One region of the Thermosynechococcus sp. GLH187 genome, then DNA from elsewhere that is predicted to be linked to it. Evidence: predicted binding sites of a transcription regulator. Region 1 holds the regulator's gene; the other holds the start of a gene.
What was found. The regulator HrcA, encoded in region 1, represses chaperone genes, less so after heat shock. The targets are predictions, from matches to a motif close to TTAGCACTCNNANNNTNNGAGTGCTAA.
Positions count from the first base shown of each region.

Region 2: groES (co-chaperone GroES) is a predicted target of HrcA. The motif match lies at 7,721-7,747, and genes of this name have one in related genera.

Region 1 is NZ_CP134175.1:245,868-255,220, forward strand. It holds gene RHI63_RS01105 (recombinase family protein) at 1-357, shown strand, start outside; gene hrcA (heat-inducible transcriptional repressor HrcA) at 494-1,552, shown strand; gene carA (glutamine-hydrolyzing carbamoyl-phosphate synthase small subunit) at 1,646-2,794, shown strand; gene RHI63_RS01120 (sugar ABC transporter permease) at 2,791-3,669, shown strand; gene RHI63_RS01125 (IMS domain-containing protein) at 3,662-5,689, opposite strand; gene RHI63_RS01130 (hypothetical protein) at 5,916-6,374, opposite strand; gene RHI63_RS01135 (hypothetical protein) at 6,400-6,930, opposite strand; gene RHI63_RS01140 (2OG-Fe(II) oxygenase) at 6,973-7,566, opposite strand; gene lptC (LPS export ABC transporter periplasmic protein LptC) at 7,600-8,829, opposite strand; gene RHI63_RS01150 (NYN domain-containing protein) at 8,816-9,353, opposite strand, start outside.
Region 2 is NZ_CP134175.1:919,651-929,003, reverse strand. It holds gene cobM (precorrin-4 C(11)-methyltransferase) at 1-222, shown strand, start outside; gene yidD (membrane protein insertion efficiency factor YidD) at 259-519, shown strand; partial or broken gene RHI63_RS04355 (hypothetical protein) at 533-721, opposite strand; partial or broken gene RHI63_RS04350 (transposase) at 843-1,389, shown strand; gene RHI63_RS04345 (type ISP restriction/modification enzyme) at 1,419-1,640, shown strand; gene purU (formyltetrahydrofolate deformylase) at 1,648-2,523, opposite strand; gene uvrA (excinuclease ABC subunit UvrA) at 2,567-5,428, opposite strand; gene groL (chaperonin GroEL) at 5,603-7,240, opposite strand; gene groES (co-chaperone GroES) at 7,310-7,621, opposite strand; gene RHI63_RS04320 (carbohydrate ABC transporter permease) at 7,809-8,633, opposite strand; gene RHI63_RS04315 (MORN repeat-containing protein) at 9,049-9,353, shown strand, end outside.

The sequences.
Region 1 (9,353 bases):
CTGCCGCCGCCACCGTTGACGGCTCAACTGCAAGCAATTGAAACCCAACTGCACCGCCTTGCCGAACTAGAAGCCCAAGGCCTCTTGGATCCCGAAACCGCTCAACTGCGCCGCTATAAACTGGCTGGGGAACGGGCACAAATTGAGGCACAGCAGGCCCAATTGCCCCCTAGTAATCTTTTGCAACTGGCGGTGACCCTTGGTCAGCCGCAATTTTGGTACCAACTCTCGGCAGCAGAGCAACGGTTCTATCTACGGGAGTTTTTACATGCCATAGCGGTCACCAGCCGCCCGCCACAGCCTTGGTCGATCCATCTGCAATTTATTTGGGAATCCCCCATTGGCAGTACTGCTTAGCCATTTCTAGCTGAGTTTTTAGTCACAAAAGACCAATCGCCATAGCCGCAAGTTGCAACTCAGAATTGCTGAAATACAAAGGCTAGTTTATAGATAGATAAAAAACACAGATAACAAGTCACAGGTGTAAGGGGTTATGACGATTGAACTCAGCGATCGCCAAAAACAAATTCTTGGCGCCACGATTAACCATTACATTGCCACGGCAGAACCCGTCGGCTCAAAAGCGATCGCCACGGAATACAACCTCAACGTCAGCCCGGCCACGGTGCGCAATACGATGCTGCTCCTCGAAAAAAGTGGCCTGCTTTACCAACCCCACACCTCCGCAGGGCGGGTGCCCTCTGATTCTGGCTATCGCGTCTATGTGGATGAACTGATCCAGCCCATTCCCGATGTGGCTCGCAAAGCCGAGAGTCTCTTGAGTGAGCGGTTTATCTGGGGGCAACAACGCCTTGAGGTGATCTTGCGGCAAGCGGCGCAGTTGCTCTCGGATCTCAGTGGTTACATTACCCTGATTACGCTCCCCAATCGTTTGGAGCGGCAGATTCGGGTGATTCAACTGGTCGCCTTGGATTCCCAGCAGGTGATGGTGATTCTTGTGCTCGATACCTACGAAACCCAGTCGGCACTGATCCAATTGGGGCAAGGGGAAGAGGATCCTGAGCTGCGGGAGCGCACCCTCCAGGTACTGACCAACTTCCTCAATCATCAGTTGCAGGGGCGATCGCTGGTGGAACTCAGTGCCATTGACTGGCAAAAACTGGATTTGGAGTTTCAGACCTACAGTCAGCAGCTTCAGACCCTACTGCGGCAGTTGAGCGATCGCTACAGCCACCAAGGCACTTCCTTTGTCATCAGTGGTCTTGCCGATGTTCTCCAGCAGCCGGAGTTTTCCCAAGTGGAGCAGGTGCAAATGCTACTGCATCTTCTCGAAGACCAACAGGATCAACTGGCTCCCTTGATCAGTGGCGATAGCCAAGCCCCCTCGCAGGTGCAAATCCGCATTGGCAGTGAAAATACCTTAGCGCCGATGCAGTCCTGTACACTGGTTTATTCCTGCTATTGCTATGGGGACTCCCCCGTGGGCAGTATTGGCATTCTAGGGCCGACGCGGATGCCCTATGCACGGATTATTCCCCTAGTGGCCACAGCGGCAGATTATCTAACCGAACAGGTGAGTCGCCGCAAGTAAGAAAATCAAAACATCCGAGAATTCTTGTGCAGTCAACGGCCGGCTTTATCATGCACAATAAACTATTGGGCTTTCCCAGTTGGAGATATTGAAATGCCGACACCCGCCTTGCTGGTTCTTGCCGATGGTTCAGTCTTTCGCGGTTTTTCCTTTGGGGCACCGGGAACAGCCATTGGCGAAGTGGTCTTTAATACCGGCATGACGGGTTATCAAGAGGTACTCACTGACCCAAGCTATTGTGGTCAAATCGTGACATTCACCTACCCTGAGTTGGGCAATACTGGAACCACGCCCGAAGACGATGAATCCGATCGCCCCCAAGTGCGCGGTGCGGTTGCTCGCCATATCTGTGACATTCCCAGTAACTGGCGATCGCAACAATCCTTACCTGATTACCTCAAAGCCCATCGCATTCCCGCCATTTACGGGATTGACACCCGCGCCCTCACCCGCAAAATTCGTACTGTCGGTGCCATGAATGGCGGCATCTCCACGGAAATCCTTGATCCCATTGAACTGCTGCAAAAAGTCCTTGCCGCTCCCAGTATGCAGGGACAAAATCTAGCCAAGGTGGTGACCACCCGCACCCCCTATGAGTGGACAGAACCGACGCCCCCGGCTTGGGAATTTCGTCCCCAAACAGCCACTGAAGAGCCACCCTTGACGGTTGTGGCTATTGACTTTGGCGTGAAGCGCAACATTCTCCGTCGCTTGGCTAGTTATGGTTGCCGTGTGATTGTTGTGCCGGCGGATACCCCAGCGGAAACGATTCTCAGCTATGACCCCGATGGCATTTTCCTCTCCAATGGCCCCGGCGACCCTGCGGCAGTTCAGGAAGGCATTGAAACCGCACGCAAATTACTGGCGGCTCAGCGTCCCATGTTTGGCATTTGTCTGGGGCATCAGTTGTTGGGACTTTCTTTGGGGGCGGAAACCTTCAAACTGAAATTTGGTCACCGCGGGTTGAACCAGCCCGCTGGCCTGACCCGGCAAGTGGAAATTACCAGCCAAAACCACGGCTTTGCCATTACTGAAGAATCCCTTGCCCAAACCCCCGTTGAGATTACCCACTTTAACCTCAATGACAAAACCGTTGCCGGTCTGAAGCACCAAACATTGCCGATTTTCTCAGTGCAGTACCACCCTGAGGCCAGCCCCGGCCCCCACGATGCTGATTATCTCTTTGGCGACTTTGTGGCGCAAATGCGTGCCTATCGTCAACAACACCCCCGCAGCCAATGAAAGGGCGATTGCTCACCCCCTATCTCTTTCTTGCCCCGGCCTTGGGGTTACTCACACTGACGGTCTTTTGGCCAGCCCTACAGGCCTTTTTCCTGAGTTTCACCCGCTATGAGATGGATCTCCTGAGTCCGCCTGTGTGGGTGGGATGGGCCAACTTTGCGCAATTGTGGCGCGATGGTGTTTTCTGGAAAACCTTGGCCAATACTTTCCTCTATTTAGTGGTCGTGGTGCCGATTCTGGCGATCGCCCCCCTGCTGTTGGCGATTCTGGTCAATCAACCCCTGCGGGGCATCCACTGGTTTCGTGCTGCCTACTACAGCCCCGTGATTATCTCAATGGTGGTGGCGGGGATTGCTTGGCGCTGGCTCTATGCCCCCAATGGCCTCTTCAATCAACTGGTACAGGGTCTGCATCTGCGGGACACCCCGATTCCTTGGCTGACAAGTCCCCAACTCGCCCTCTTTAGTGTCATGGCCGTCACGATTTGGAAAGGCTTGGGCTACTACATGGTGATCTATCTGGCGGGACTTCAGGGGATTAGTGGTGAACTCTACGAAGCGGCAGCACTCGATGGCAGTGACGGCTGGCGACAGCATTGGGATATTACCCTACCGCTGATGCGTCCCTATATTCTTTTGGTGAGCATTATCTCAGCAATTTCTGCCACGAAGGTCTTTGAAGAGGTCTATGTCATGACCCAAGGGGGGCCCCTCAATAGCTCCAAGACCATTGTTTATTACATCTATGAGAATGCCTTTCAGCGCTTAGAGATCAACTACGCCTGTACGATGGGACTGGTCTTATTCCTATTTATCCTGTCGTTGTCTCTCTTGAATCTCAAGTTTGGCCGACAGGTGGAAATGCCCCTTAGCTAACCACCTGCATGCGTTGAATCAACCATTGATTGCCGCGACGGGTAAAGGTGTAAATGACGCGGTAGGGATCGCTATAGGAAATATCATTGCGTAGGGTTCCCTGTTCATAAAAACGGGCATCCTCATTGACTTCCACCAATACATCCACGCGATCGCTGCCTCGGGGACGGACTTCCTTCACTTCTAGGTTCCGCAGGGTATAGACCCAATGGCTACCCTCGGATTTTAAGCTCTGTGCCCGCGATCGCCAGCGGCTGAGTTCTGGCTCCGCCAAAATCGTTGCTAGTTTGTCCATCTCAAATGCTGTGCCAAGGGCTTGGGCTTTAATTTGCTGCCACCTGCGGAGGCGATCGCGTGCCATCTCCGGCGTTAAGGTGGTGGCTAAGGTCGTTGGTTGTGGCGTTGGGGTTGGCGTTGCCACAGGAGTTGGCGTCGGGGTCACTGGCGGTGGTGGTGGTGGGGCTTCAGCCGTTTTGGCTGGCCAATAGACTTTTGCCAAGGCGCCTAACCCAACAAGAACAACCCCTGCACCCATCCAAAACCAAGTCTGACGTTTTTTGTGGTGACTGGTTGGAGGGCGGCGCCGTTTGCGAGTGGATGCTGGGGGCGTGTCGGTCTGCGTGGCGGTTGAAGAGCGGGTAGCAGCCGCTGCCGAAAAGCCTTGACCCAGCCCAGTATGATACTCCAAGGGCAACGTTTCCGCTGTGAAGGAGACGGGCGGCGGCACGGCCACCGTTGGTCTAATGACTTCGGGGAGGGCAGAGGCAGTGGTGCTGGGCGGTTCAGGGGCAAAGGAGTCGTCACTGAGAGCCTCTAAGTAGGTTTGGATATTAGGATCTGCAAAGTAGGCATCCAAGGCCACCGGCGTTTCCCCCAAATCCCGAAAGGCAGGATAAATTTCTTCCCGTAGCCATTGCTCTGTGTAGTAGTACAGGCCTGGCAGCAGATCGCTGGAGTCATGGGAATGACGGCGGATAAAGGCGAGACTCTGCTGATCTTGAGATTTATCGAGAGCGGCCAAGGCCTCAGCAGGTTGTCCCAACAGCAGTAAACAACTGGCCAGTTCGAGGTAGATGTCTTGATTGGCAGAGAGCCGCTCTAGTAACTCCTTGGCACGGCGAATATAGCTTGGCTGAAGTTCCTGTACGCCCCGTGCCACCAGCGCATGCACTGCCAGATAGGTCGCTACTGCTGAGGGACGGCGGGATTCTCGTTCAAAGAGTTCCTGTTGCTCTGCTACGGTGAGATGGCTGCGCAGTTGCAAAATAAATTTGAGAAAATCCTCAACCCCTAGGCCAGAGTGATCATCATGACGACCTTCAATGCCCCCGCGATCGCTGAGCATCTCCCGCAGCAATAAAATACCCCGCTGCCGATTCACACTATCGGATAGAGGCAGTGCCAGTAACTCCAGAATGCGGTAGGGACGCAGCCGATGCAGTTCCGTCTGCAACTGCTCCTGGAGGTCGGGAAACAGGTTCGCCCGCTGAAGTACCTCTAGACCGGCTTCGAGGCGAGAGGCGGCGGCTTGGTAGGACTGCCGCTGCCATTCCTCGCGTCCCAACTCCAGATAGGCCAAAGCAACGGTGAGGGTAACGTCAGCAACGGCGGCAGAGAAAGTATAGGGGCGGTTGAGATCAAAGGCATCCCCTTTTAGGAATTGTTCTCCCAGTTTGACCACTTGGGAGTAGTTCCCCAGTTCATAGAGGAGAAGGAGCGCCCCCGAAAATTGCTGATCACTAATTTCAAGGTGGGGAGCGGTGGCATCGGGATCCAACTGGGCAATCAAATCATTGGGGTCAACGGCACGGCAGTGGCGATCGTAGGCATGGCGCTGCTCAGGTTCTCGCAAGACCGCATAGGCTTGCTCAATGAGTTCACGACGGGTGGCAACGGTGGTGGGGGAGTGTTGATGGGTGGGCAGTTGCAACAGCCGATCCTGAAACGCTTGCTCGATTTGCTCCGGCGTTGCCTGAATTGGCACACCCAGCACTTGGTAATAGTCGAGGGGAATGCGCACCTGAACCCAAACCTCTAGAGATAAACCAGTCCATCAACCGCAACACATGCCTTGATTTAGGAAGAACAGGGAACCCCTCCAAAAATGGCTAAGCGTTTAGAAATCACACCAGAACCCTTTGGGAATAACGCTACAGAGGATTCCCAGAAAAAGGGGAGCATCAAACGTTCTAGAGTATCACAATTTCTGCCCCTCAGTGCGAGTTTGCGCAGAGAGACTTGGTGGCTTAGCCGCGCACTTTTGCTGTAAAGCCAGAAGCCTTAAATTGCTCCAACTGCAAAGGTGTTGGTTGGTCGTAGGGCACGCTAATGCGGATTTCAAAATCGCTAATGCCGGGTGGAATCACATCAATTGCCCCAACCCGTGTGCGGTTTTGCAACACTGGATTGCCATTGGCATCGTAGATGCGGCCAAAGACATCGGCATCCACCACTGTTTTGCCGGATTTATTCTCTGCTTTGCCAGTAATCAGGTAGCAGTTGGCCTTGAGGGTCGTGCCCCCGGGTGTGACTGAACCTTCACCAATTTCTGGCGGGCATTCGTGGTAACTGAGGTCAAAGAGCCGCACTTGAATAGCGGCGATCGCCGGCAGCGGGGCGATACTTGACCAGCACAGGACACTCAGGAGCAAACACACCACTGTTCGACGCAGATATGCCACAAACCGATTCGCACTCATGGTCATCGCTCAGCACTTCAACACGCCCCTATTATCCCACAGTGGTCAAAATCCACAGATCAACCGCTCCCAATAGCAGCGTAAAGACGGCCAAAATACCGTACATCCAAGGCTGAGCAAGGGGCTTAATCACCTCTGTGGGCAATCCCGTATGAGCTTCAATGGCACGCATCATTTGGGCAAACCCCGCCACTCGCATTGGCAGAAGATACCCCTGACCTGTGGCAGTGACTAGATAATAGACCAAGCCCCCTTGGCTGGTACTGCGGGGCTGAAGCCCTTGAATCTCTGACCAAGCCAGTTGCCACTGCCGCCGCAGGAAGGGGGGCACCCAACCGGGATAGGTGAGGCGAATCCCTTGCGCGTCCAGTTCTACCCGCTGACTCAGTGCCCCCCAGAGCAAAATGCCCCCACAGGCGATCGCCCCCCAAAGCAGCAGGGGTGAAACAGGCGCCGCCGTCTGTGCCGCCAAAAAGGGGAGAGGAAGTGTGAGTGCGCCATAGAGGGCAATGAGCGTTCCAGAAATCAGGGGCGAGGTTTTGAAGCGCAGAGGTTCAGTCATGGTTGTTGCTGAGTTATTGCCTCAAGGGTTCATGATCATCCATCAATAGAATAGCCAAGTGGCAAAGGCATATTTAGTCCCCTGCACCACGGGCAAAGCCGTATGGGGATGGGTGTAGTAGGCGGGAAAGACAACGACATCACCGGTGCGGGGTGTGACCTTCACCCCTTGGCGATCGAAATAGGTTTCTCCCCCCTGAAAGTCCTCGTTGAGATAGCCCACTAAACTCACATCCCGTGTTGGGATACCTTGCGCCAGTTCCATTTGCCGACTGGCCAGCAGCAGGTTGTCCACATGGCGGCGATAGCCCTCGCCCACGCGATAGCGCAGGATCGAGAAGTTCTCAATTTCAGGAAAGCGAATGCCATAGTGCTGGTAGAGAACAATCTGAATCGTTTGTGTGGCTTGAAGCAGAATCTGCCGCATTGTCGCCTGTTGGGGATCTTGGGGATCAAAGCGGAGCAAACTGCCGCCGCGCACTGAGCGATCGACCGTTCCCATGAGAATTTGTGCATCCTCAAACCCCACCTTCTCAGCCGTAGCAATCACCTGCTGACACTGGTGAGCCGGAATCAAACGCTGAAAAAGGAGAATCTCACCCCCCAAGTCAAGAATTTGCAATGGTGCAGCACTCATAGGGCAAAGATTGTTGCTATCTCTACCATCGGTTTAGGGGAGGCGTAGTTGCAGCGGTACTTCACTTTGGACATTGCCACTGACAATCACCTCTTGGCGATCGAGCCACCCCTTTGCCCGCTGTCCCTGAATTTGAATGCGGGGATTGCGCTGGCGGTAAAAGACGCCCCCTTGGGCTTCCACTTCCTGTTGAGGAATCCGCCAAATCAGTTGAGCCGTGCGCAGGTGGGCATTGGGGCGCTGAATTTCCACTTGACCGCTGGCTTCCACCCGCTCTTGGGGAATCCACCAATTGAGGCGTTGGGCACGCAGTTGTGCCTGTTGAGGTTGGCTATTGATCTGGGCATTGTCAAAGATGGCGCGGTTTTCAGCCATCAGGAAGACACCACGATTGGCCTGCCCTTGAATGCCTTGAGTGGAGGACTGCACCCGCACCGGGCGATCGCTCACCAATTGCTGCTGCGGAATCAACCAGCGTACCGTTTCTCCTTCAACCCGTAGGGCAGGGTTGGGAAGCTGCACTTGAACACCCCCCTCAAGGGTAACTACCTGATCGCTAATCGACCAGATGGCCCTTTGGGCTTGCAGCCGCTGCCCTTGGCGATCGCCCGCCACACCGCGGACGGTGACCCCCCCTTGACCAATCACCCCTGCCAACAGTCGATTGGGTTGCTGCTGCCACACTAGACTCTCCGTACTGAGTCGCAAATCCTTGGCCTCCTTGGCTGACGAGGTCACCTGAACGGCATTGAGGGCACGCAGTTCTTGGCGTTGGCTATCGGCTTCGAGGCGCTTAGCAGTAACAGTGACTTGGGGATAGCGGGCTTGCAAGTTTTTCTGGGCAATGAGAACGCCGCGATCGCCCTGCCAGACCAATTGATCGGCCACAATCGTCCCCTTTTGCTGGAGATCAGTGACGGTGGTGCGGCCTGCAATCCAGAGTTGTCCATCCCGCTGCCGCACATTGACTGCCTTAGCTTGCACCTTGTAAGCAGTTTTGCCCTCTGCCTTTAATTCCCCCGTCAGGTTTTGAATCTCCAATTGCTGGCGATCGTCATCGCGATAGCGTGCTCCCGCCGCCTGCAATAACCAGAGGAGTTCACCTTTGGCGTTGGTCTGCCGTAGGGTCAGATTTTGCAGCTTGACACCCCCCGTGATTTCTGGTTCTGGTGAGGGCTCCTCGCCCACCCATTGATCCACCCAGCCACAGCCTGCCAAGGCCAGTACAAGGCAAAGGGGGAGGAGGGGCTTAGGCAGAGGCATTGTTGTCTAGGTTCTCTAGGGTCTCAGGTGACTCATGGCCAGCCGCTTCACCTTTCCTTTCGGCGGTATTCTGCTCCCAATGGGGAGTCACAATGGGGGGCGGCGTCAGGCTACCGGTGACGGGGCGATAGGTATAGGTTGGGCGGGGTGCTTTTTGGATTTCTTCGCGGATGCTTTCAAGATCAATGTAGCGATCGGCAACGTTAATCAGGCTATCGCTTGTCATCGATCGCAAGCTCACCACCTCGACCCGTGCCCCCCGATAACTCACAGCATCCACCGCATAGGCCAAATCCCCATCGCCGCTAACCAAGATGGCCGTATCATAGCAGCCCACCAGTGCCATCATATCGACGGCAATTTCTACATCAAGGTTGGCCTTTTTCGAGCCATCCGGCAGCTGCACCAGTTCCTTGGAGACGACACGGTAGCCATTGCGGCGCATCCACAGCAAAAACCCCTGCTGTTTTTCATTGGTGGGGTCAACCCCTGTATAGAAGAAGGAGCGAAAGAGACGGGAACCT
Region 2 (9,353 bases), 670 kb from region 1:
CCCGAAACCCCAGTTGCTGTGGGCTACCGCTTGGGATGGCCCGATGAGCAGTTGTGGCTGGTTCCCTTGGCTGAAATGGCGGCGTTTAGTCAGCAGCAGCGCTTGACGCGCACCACCCTTTACCTGATCAGTCCAGCACTGGCAGTACAACATCAAGGCCATGGCTCATTGCGCTCCTGCCTCTATAGTCCAGAACATCACCATCTATTTCGCCCCCATTAACCTGCGTATAATTGGGATACCTTGTAGGCAAAGGCTGTGGACAACTGGCTAAGCAAAGCACTGATCTTTTTGATTCGCGCTTATCAGCATTGGATTTCGCCCTTATTTTTGCCCACCTGTCGCTATAGGCCCACTTGTTCTGTCTATGCGATTGAGGCGATCGCCCGATTTGGAGCAGTCAAGGGAACCTATTTAGCTATTCGTCGTATTTTGCGCTGCCACCCCTTTGCCGCCGGCGGCTATGACCCTGTACCCGATCCCCACGATGACTCTGTGCCCCCCTCTTCCCCTTGTTAGTGTCCGGGAGAGCCTATCGACCCTCTACGGCATCGGCATAGCGATAAATTTCTATTCCCAATGCTGCGGCAACTGGTCGTGCCCGATCCTCTACCATTGGCGAAATCACGATTTTACGGTCAATTTGGCGTTGGGGGTGGCGTGCATAAAAATTCACCTTGCGATCAAAGATATACATCCCTGCCTTGTCAATTGAAGATTTATAGCTATTTCGAAAAGGAGTGAGATATTTTCAAGAGGGATAGGCTATACTCAAAGCGTCATGAATGTTACTCAAGAATATGAGCTATGGCTTGGACTGACGAGAGCGGGTTGTCTCCTACATCCAGCAAGGTGGCAAAATCAGTGAAGCAACTCAAATCTTCCAGGTCAGTCGCGCCACTATCCATCGCTGGCTGAAGCGAGAGGACTCAGCCCCCACGGTTGTCCCCCGTCGTCCTTGGAAACTGGATTGGGCGGCCTTAGCAGCCGATGTTGCTGCCCATCCCGATTGATGGAGAGCGAGCGGGGAAGCGTCAGAAAAGAGAGAGTTGAGTCGCAGGACGGTATAGACACCAGAAAGACTTCATCGCCCCAATGCTGTTTTGCGGATACTTGAATGCGTTAGGGTTTGTGAGCTGGCTAAGTCAGTACTGTTTGCCGGCGTTAAAGAGACCGTCGTTGTTGATGATGGATAATGCACCGATTCATCCAAAAGGGGCGATTCAGGCAGTGGTGAAAGCGGCGGGTCACGCGGTGTTATTTTTACCGAAATACTCTCCTGATTTGAATGTGATTGAGCACGACTTTAGTGCGCTGAAGCGAGCGCGGATGTATGCAGGGTCAAACAGTTCGATTGATGAAGTGATTCGCAAGTATTGTGCTGGATGATATCTCATTTTTTATTGGAATAGCTATATGTGGTGAATGGCAAGCCTGCCATCGAGTGGGTGATGGATCGCTATCAAGTCACTGTGGATAAAGACAGCCAAATTCGCAATGACCCCAACGACTGGTCAGCAGATCCCCGCTACATTATTGACTTACTGAAGCGCGTGGTGCGAGTGAGCGTCGAAACGCTCCAGATTGTCCAACAGCTTCCAAAGTTCAAGCTCCTCAGCAAAAAGGCAACTGCCCCCTGATTAGCGCCTAGGCAAAGACTGCCGTGCGATTGCCATACACCAGAATCCGATTTTGCAAATGCAGCCGTACTGCCCGTGCCAAGACCACCCGTTCTAAATCCTTGCCCTTGCGAATCAGATCTGCCACCGTATCGCGATGGCTAATGTGCACAACTGCCTGCTCAATAATCGGTCCTTCATCCAAATCCGCTGTAGCATAGTGGGCCGTGGCACCAATGATTTTTACCCCCCGCTCATAGGCACGGTGGTAGGGATTCGCCCCCGCAAAGGCAGGCAAAAATGAATGGTGAATGTTGATCACTTGGGGAAAGGCCTCAATAAATTCTGGACTGAGTACCTGCATATACTTGGCCAGCACCACCAGATCGATGTTGTAGTCCTTGAGCAGTTGCAGCTGCTTGGCTTCGGCAAGGGGCTTGGTCTCTGGTGTCACGGGGATATAGTGAAAGTCAATGCCAAACTGTTCGGCAATGGGACGTAAATGCTCATGGTTACTGATAATCAGGGGAATTTCCGCAAAGAGATCCCCGGCTCGCTGCCGCAGGAGCAAATCCCACAGGCAATGATCTTGGCGGCTCACCCAAATGGCCAAGCGATAGGGAATATCCGACACCCGCAACTGCCAGCGCACCCCCTGCCAACTGGCAAAGACTTTTTCCCGCTGTGCATAGTTGATAAATGTGGCAGCAATCTGATCGCGGGGGATTTCAAAGCCCTCTAGTTCCCACTCGAGGCGGGAGAGAAAAATGCCCGCGACAGCATCCGTGTGGTGATCAGCATGAACAATGTTACCGTTGTAGCGATAGACAAACTGCGCCAACTTGGCCACTAACCCCCGCTGATCAGGACAGGAAATGCAGAGGGTCATGGTGGGCATGGACATAGGAATAAAGGGAATAAAGCAAGGCAGAGCAACCTGTATTCTACTACTGCTGAGGACTGGCGGCGCGATTTAACACCTTGGCGAGGTACTGCCCTGTGTAGGATTGGGGCACCAGTGCCACCGCTTCAGGGGTGCCGACGGCAACCACCTCTCCGCCGCGATCGCCCCCCTCTGGTCCAAGGTCAATAATCCAATCGGCACAGCGAATCACATCCAGATTGTGCTCAATCACCAAAATCGAGTTGCCCTTGTCCACGAGACGCTGCAATACATCGAGGAGTTTATGCACATCGTAGAAGGACAGACCGGTGGTGGGTTCATCAATCAAGTAGAGCGTTTTGCCCGTGGCACGCCGCGACAGTTCAGACGCCAATTTGAGGCGTTGGGCTTCGCCCCCAGAGAGGGTCGGTGCCGTTTGCCCTAGTTTGAGATAGCCCAAGCCCACATCCACGAGAGTTTGCAGCTTGCTCACTGCCTTGGGGATATTTTCAAAAAAGGCCAGTGCCGTCTCGGCGGTCATATCCAAAACGTCGGCGATCGAGCAGCCTTTGTACTTCACTTGCAGGGTATCGCGATTGTAGCGTGCCCCCTTGCACACTTCACACTGCACATAGACATCGGGCAAAAAGTTCATCTCAATCACATTGACCCCTTGGCCAGCGCAGGCTTCACAGCGTCCGCCCTTGATATTGAAGGAAAATTGCCCTAGTTTATAGCCCCGTGCCTTGGCCTCCACGGTTTGGCTAAAGACCTCACGGATAACATCAAACACCCCAATGTAGGTGGCAGGGTTCGAGCGGGGGGTACGACCAATGGGAGACTGGTCAATGACAATCACCTTGTCAATGGCATTTAAGCCTTCAATCTCGCCAAGTCCCTTGGGGAGCGGCACACTGTGACCAAGATGGTGCTGCAGGGCAGGATAGAGGACTTCGTGCATGAGGGTGGATTTCCCCGACCCCGATACCCCCGTCAGACACACCAGCTTACCGAGGGGAATTTCTACGGTGATGTTCTTGAGATTATTGCGAGATACCTGTTTGAGAATCAGGGATTGACCATTCCCCGGCCGGCGATCGCTGGGAGTTTCAATGCGCTTGCGCCCCGACAGATAAGCCCCCGTCAGGGAGTCGGGATGATTGAGAATCGCCTCTAGGCTGCCTTGAGCCACAATCTGGCCGCCGTGGATTCCCGCCCCTGGGCCAATATCAACAATGTGATCGGCAGCGCGGATCGTGTCCTCATCGTGTTCAACCACAATCAGCGTATTCCCCAAGTCCCGCAGGCGAAACAGCGTTTGCAGCAGGCGATCATTATCCCGCTGATGCAAGCCAATACTAGGTTCATCGAGGACATAGAGCACTCCCGTCAGGCCAGAGCCAATTTGAGTGGCCAAGCGAATGCGTTGGGCTTCACCACCAGAGAGGGTGGCCGCACTGCGATCCAGCGTCAGGTAATCTAGCCCCACATCCACGAGAAACTGTAATCGCGCGATCACTTCCCGCAGAGCCAGCTCCGCAATCTGCTGTTGGCGGGCACTCAGTTGGAGCGATCGCAGCCGTGCTAAACACTCGCGAATCGAGACACTGGTGAGATCCGTGAGGCGATATTGCCCCAAGCGCACTGCTAGGGCGGCGGGTTTTAGGCGTTGACCACCACAGGCGGGGCAGGTTTGATTGACTTGGTACTCTTCCAATTTTTGCTTGTAGGCCTCGGAGGTGGTCTCGCGGTACTGCCGCTCTAGAATTGGGATCACCCCTTGGAATTGGCGGTAATAGTCCCGTTTGCGATAGCGGGAATCGGCGGGGATGAGAATTGGGGTATCGGTGCCGTAGAGGATAATTTCCCGTTGCAACTCCGTGAGGCGGTACCACGGTGTATTGATGTCAAAGCCAAAGGCCTCAGCAATACCACAGAGGAGAGCAAGGTAGTAATCATGTTCTTTCTTGGCCCAGGGGGCGATCGCCAGATAGACCGGTAGTTCAGGATTGGGGACAATCAACTCCGGGCTAAATTTGCGCAAATAGCCCAAGCCATGACACTCTGGACAGGCACCGTAGGGGGAGTTAAAGGAAAAGAGCCGCGGCGATAGCTCATCCATCACTGCCCCATGCTCCGGACAGGCAAAATTTTCGGAAAATAGGAGCGTTTGACCCTCAGCCTCACCCTCGCGGGGTACCACACTGACCATTGCCGTACCATTGGCATGGTGCAAGGCAGTTCGCAGCGAGTCCGCTAAGCGTTCCTCAATCCCCGGCTTCAGCACAAGGCGATCGACAACAATTTCAATCGTGTGGGCATGGTTTTTATCCAGTTCAATGGCATCACTGAGGTCGCGCACCTCGCCATTAATGCGAACCCGCACAAAGCCTTCACTAGCAAGACTCGACAGCAGTTTTTTATGCGTGCCCTTTTTCCCCTTGACAATAGGAGCTAGAACTTGAAAGCGGGTCTGAGGGGGCAACTGCATCACCTGATCCACCATTTCATCAACGGCTTGGGGGCGAATCGAGCGATCGCAATGGGGGCAATGGGGTTCACCCGCACGGCCATAGAGCAGCCGCAGGTAATCATAGATTTCCGTCACCGTGCCCACCGTCGAGCGAGGATTGTGGGAAGTGGACTTTTGATCAATGGAAATCGCTGGACTCAGCCCCTCAATGGCATCCACATCCGGCTTATCCAACTGACCGAGGAATTGCCGTGCATAGGCACTCAGGGACTCCACATAGCGGCGTTGCCCTTCAGCAAAAATCGTGTCAAAGGCCAGAGAGGACTTACCGGAACCAGAAACCCCTGTCATCACAATCAGGCGATCGCGGGGCAGATCGAGGTCAATGTTTTTCAGATTATGCTGCCGTGCACCCCGAACCCGAATTTCACCCGTAGGCACTGGATCGCCCATGCTGCAAACTGCGAATGTTAAAAAACGTTACATTGAGGGTTATTATAGCAACGCTGCCAGACCCGTTTGGCGCCACGCAATAAAAAAGCGGGGTGTGGTTTCCCCGCTGTGAGTGTGACTTAGGTTACTTGCGGTGAACCCAGTGAGTCTGAGGGATTCACCAACGGGTTGGGCTTAGTAGTCGAAGTCACCGCCCATGCCGGCACTGGCACCCGCAGGATTGTTGTCCTTGGGTTCGGGTTTGTCAACGATGATGCACTCGGTGGTCAGCACCATACCGGCAATAGAGGCCGCATTTTGCAGAGCCGAGCGGGTGACTTTGGCAGGGTCAACGATACCAGCATCGAACATGTTGACATATTCATCTTTGGCAGCATCATAACCCACATCGAAGGGTTTTTCTTTCACCCGTTCGACAATGATGGCACCGTTTTGACCCGCGTTTTCAGCGATGCGATGCAGGGGAGCGCTAAGGGCACGCTCAACAATGTTGGCACCAATCAGTTCTTCACCCGTCAGGTGCTCAGCCGCCCAGTTGCTCAACTCAGGCGCCAAGTGCACCAAGGTGGTACCACCGCCGGGGACAATCCCCTCTTCAACAGCGGCTTTGGTGGCGTTAATCGCATCTTCCAGACGGAGTTTGCGATCTTTCATTTCGGTTTCAGTGGCAGCACCGACTTTAATCACGGCCACACCACCGGCCAGTTTGGCCAACCGCTCCTGCAGTTTTTCTTTGTCATAGCTGGAGTCGGTTTCTTCGATTTGGCGACGGATTTGCTCGCAGCGAGCTTTGACGGCTTTTTCATTGCCTTCGGCCACAATCGTGGTGTGATCTTTGGTGATGGTGATGCGGCGAGCTTTACCGAGCATATCCAGCTTCGTATTTTCCAGCTTCAGACCGGCATCTTCGGTGATCACTTGACCCGCTGTGAGGACGGCAATATCTTCGAGCATTGCTTTACGGCGATCGCCAAAGCCGGGAGCTTTCACCGCAGCCACATTCAAGACACCGCGCAGACGGTTGACCACGAGGGTCGCCAAGGCTTCTTTCTCGATGTCTTCAGCAATGATCACCAGCGGTTTACCGGCGCGAGCCACTTGTTCGAGGATCGGCACCAGATCTTGCACTAAGGTAATTTTCTTGTCGGTGATCAGCACGAAGGGTTCATCAAGCACCGCTTCCATGCGCTCGGTGTCGGTGGCAAAGTAGGGGGAGATGTAGCCCTTGTCAAAGCGCATCCCCTCAGTGACCTCGAGTTCGGTGGTCATGGATTTGCCTTCTTCGAGGGAGATCACGCCTTCTTTGCCCACTTTGTCCATGGCATCGGCAATCATCCGACCCACTTCTTCATCGTTACCGGCAGAGATCGCTGCCACTTGGGCAATGGCTTTGGAATCTTCCACCGGACGGGCATGTTCAGCAATTTTTTCCACAAGGAAGTGGGTGGCTTTGTCAATCCCGCGTTTCAGGGCAATGGGGTTAGCACCGGCAGCCACGTTGCGCAGCCCCTCTTTCACCATGGCATGGGCAAGAACCGTTGCCGTAGTCGTACCGTCACCGGCAGCATCATTGGTTTTCGAGGCGGCTTGGCGGATCAGCGCCACACCGGTATTTTCAATGTGATCTTCCAGTTCAATTTCTTTGGCGATCGTCACCCCGTCGTTGACAATTTGGGGGGCGCCAAATTTTTTCTCCAGAACTACGTTCCGTCCTTTAGGACCAAGGGTCACGGCCACGGATTCAGCCAAGATGTCCATCCCTTTTTCGAGGGCACGACGAGCATTTTCGTTGTAGATAATGCGCTTCGCCATAGGTGTTTCCTACCTCAATCGTTCAACAGTGATGAAAAATCGCACAGAAATGTAAGGAGTGTCAGCGACTTAGCCAACAATGGCCAAGATGTCTTTTTCCGAGAGGAGAACGTAGTCTTCGCCCGCCAGTTTCACTTCAGTACCGGCATATTTGGAGTACAGCACTTTGTCCCCCACTTTCACATCCATGGGCTGACGCTTGCCGTCTTCAGTGAGTTTGCCAGGACCGACGGCGGTCACTTCGCCCACTTGGGGTTTTTCACGGGCGTTGTCGGGCAGGAGAATCCCCCCTGCGGTACGTTCTTCACTTTCGCTGACTTTGACAAAAATGCGATCGCCCAACGGCTTCACAGTTGAAACGCTTAGAGATACGGCTGCCATAGCGTACTGTTCTCCCAATTGTAAGAGTATGGATTGATAGCACTCACTGCACGGCTCATCGCGCAGTTTCTGGGGGGCAAGAGCATCACTTACAGTTGTTTAGCACTCTCACCCTTCGAGTGCTAATGTAGCGAGAGACGGTTGGCGATCGCAACTCCTGTTGCAGTACGGTTTTCCGAACGGAACTTTAGCTCTTTAGTCCCGTCGTGGCAATGCCGCGAATCAGTTGCCGCTGACCCAAGATAAACAAAATCATCACCGGCACAGTGGCAATCACCGCCGCCGCCATCATCAACGGCCAATCATTGGTGAACTGCTCTTGAAAACTGGCCAAGGAAAGCTGCACTGTGATCAGTTCTGGTTTAGTGGTAAAGACCAAGGGCTTAAAGAGGTCATTCCACTCCCCAATAAAGGTAAAGATAAAGAGTGTGACCAAGGCCGGTCGGCTCAGGGGCAAGAGAATATGCCAGAGGACTTGCCAGCGATTTGCCCCATCCAAGAGGGCTGCCTCCTCAAGGGCAACGGGCAATGTGAGAAAAAACTGCCGCATCAAAAAGACGCCAAAGCCATTGGCCGCCGTCGGCAAGATCAAGGCGCCATAGGTATTGATCAGATGACCCGCCTTGAGGATGAGGAAAATTGGGATCACCAAAAGTTGAAATGGGATCACTAGGGTTGCCAGCATCAGCAGCAAAATCGTCTGTTGCCCCGGAAACGAAAGTCGCGCAAGGGCGTAACCCGCTAGGGCTGAGGTCACCAACTGGAGCGCCGTTACCGCTAAAGCCACAAACGTTGAGTTGGCAAAGGCCAAGATAAAGTGTCCCTCCTGCCATGCTGCCTGATAGCTCTGCCATGTCCAGCCTTGGGGTGGCAACAATTGGGTAGGTAGGGTTCCCGGTGGCCAGCCCGACGTACAGAGCACCACCAGTAGGGGGCTGAGAACCAGCAACGCCCCCAATGTCAATACTAGGGTCAACCCCAAGGAGTGACCTCTGCCCAAGAGCCGTTTCAGCCCATCCACAACCTTCCGCTCCCCAAACAAAACCCTGCGCCCTTCGGAAAGCCAGCCTCTTGAGAGCTGCATGTCCAATTCTCCCTCATCCCTGCTTTAACTGCCAGTGAGGTACATTCTCCTTCCCCCTTTCATAGAGATTGATCTGCCCCACTCAGGGGGTTGGGAGGGCTCTTGAGGACATCCTTGCAATCAAGATTTTGCTCAAGACGCTATCAAGGGAGCACTATACCACCCTTTGCGTCTCGCAAGAGAGTGTTTGACCACCCTCCTGAGGACTTGCTTATTCAAAGTGCTGCAGGCACAGAGACCGATTCCAAGACAAAGCTTTGAGTTTCCTCCCCAAGTTTGCATAGGAGACAAGCTGTGCCAGTTAGAGAAGTTGCAATTGTCCACCCTTGTGGAGTGTCCAGTAATGACTCATCTGTACAACCCAAATCCTGCTGTTATTTACCGCTGGGTGATGAGTTCTTGCCTTGTTGGTTTAGGATGTGCAACCCTGCACTTAGCTCCTGTAACTGCCCAAATTGCCGTCTATGAAGGGCGGCGTGTCACCGGGGATGTTACCATGACACTTCCCGACGGCAGCACCTACAAAGGGGAATTGCTCAATGGTCGTTTTAATGGCCAAGGTATCCTTACAATGGCCAATGGCAACCGCTATGAAGGGGAATTTCGCAATGGCCGCTACCACGGTCAGGGGGTGCTCACCTATGCCGA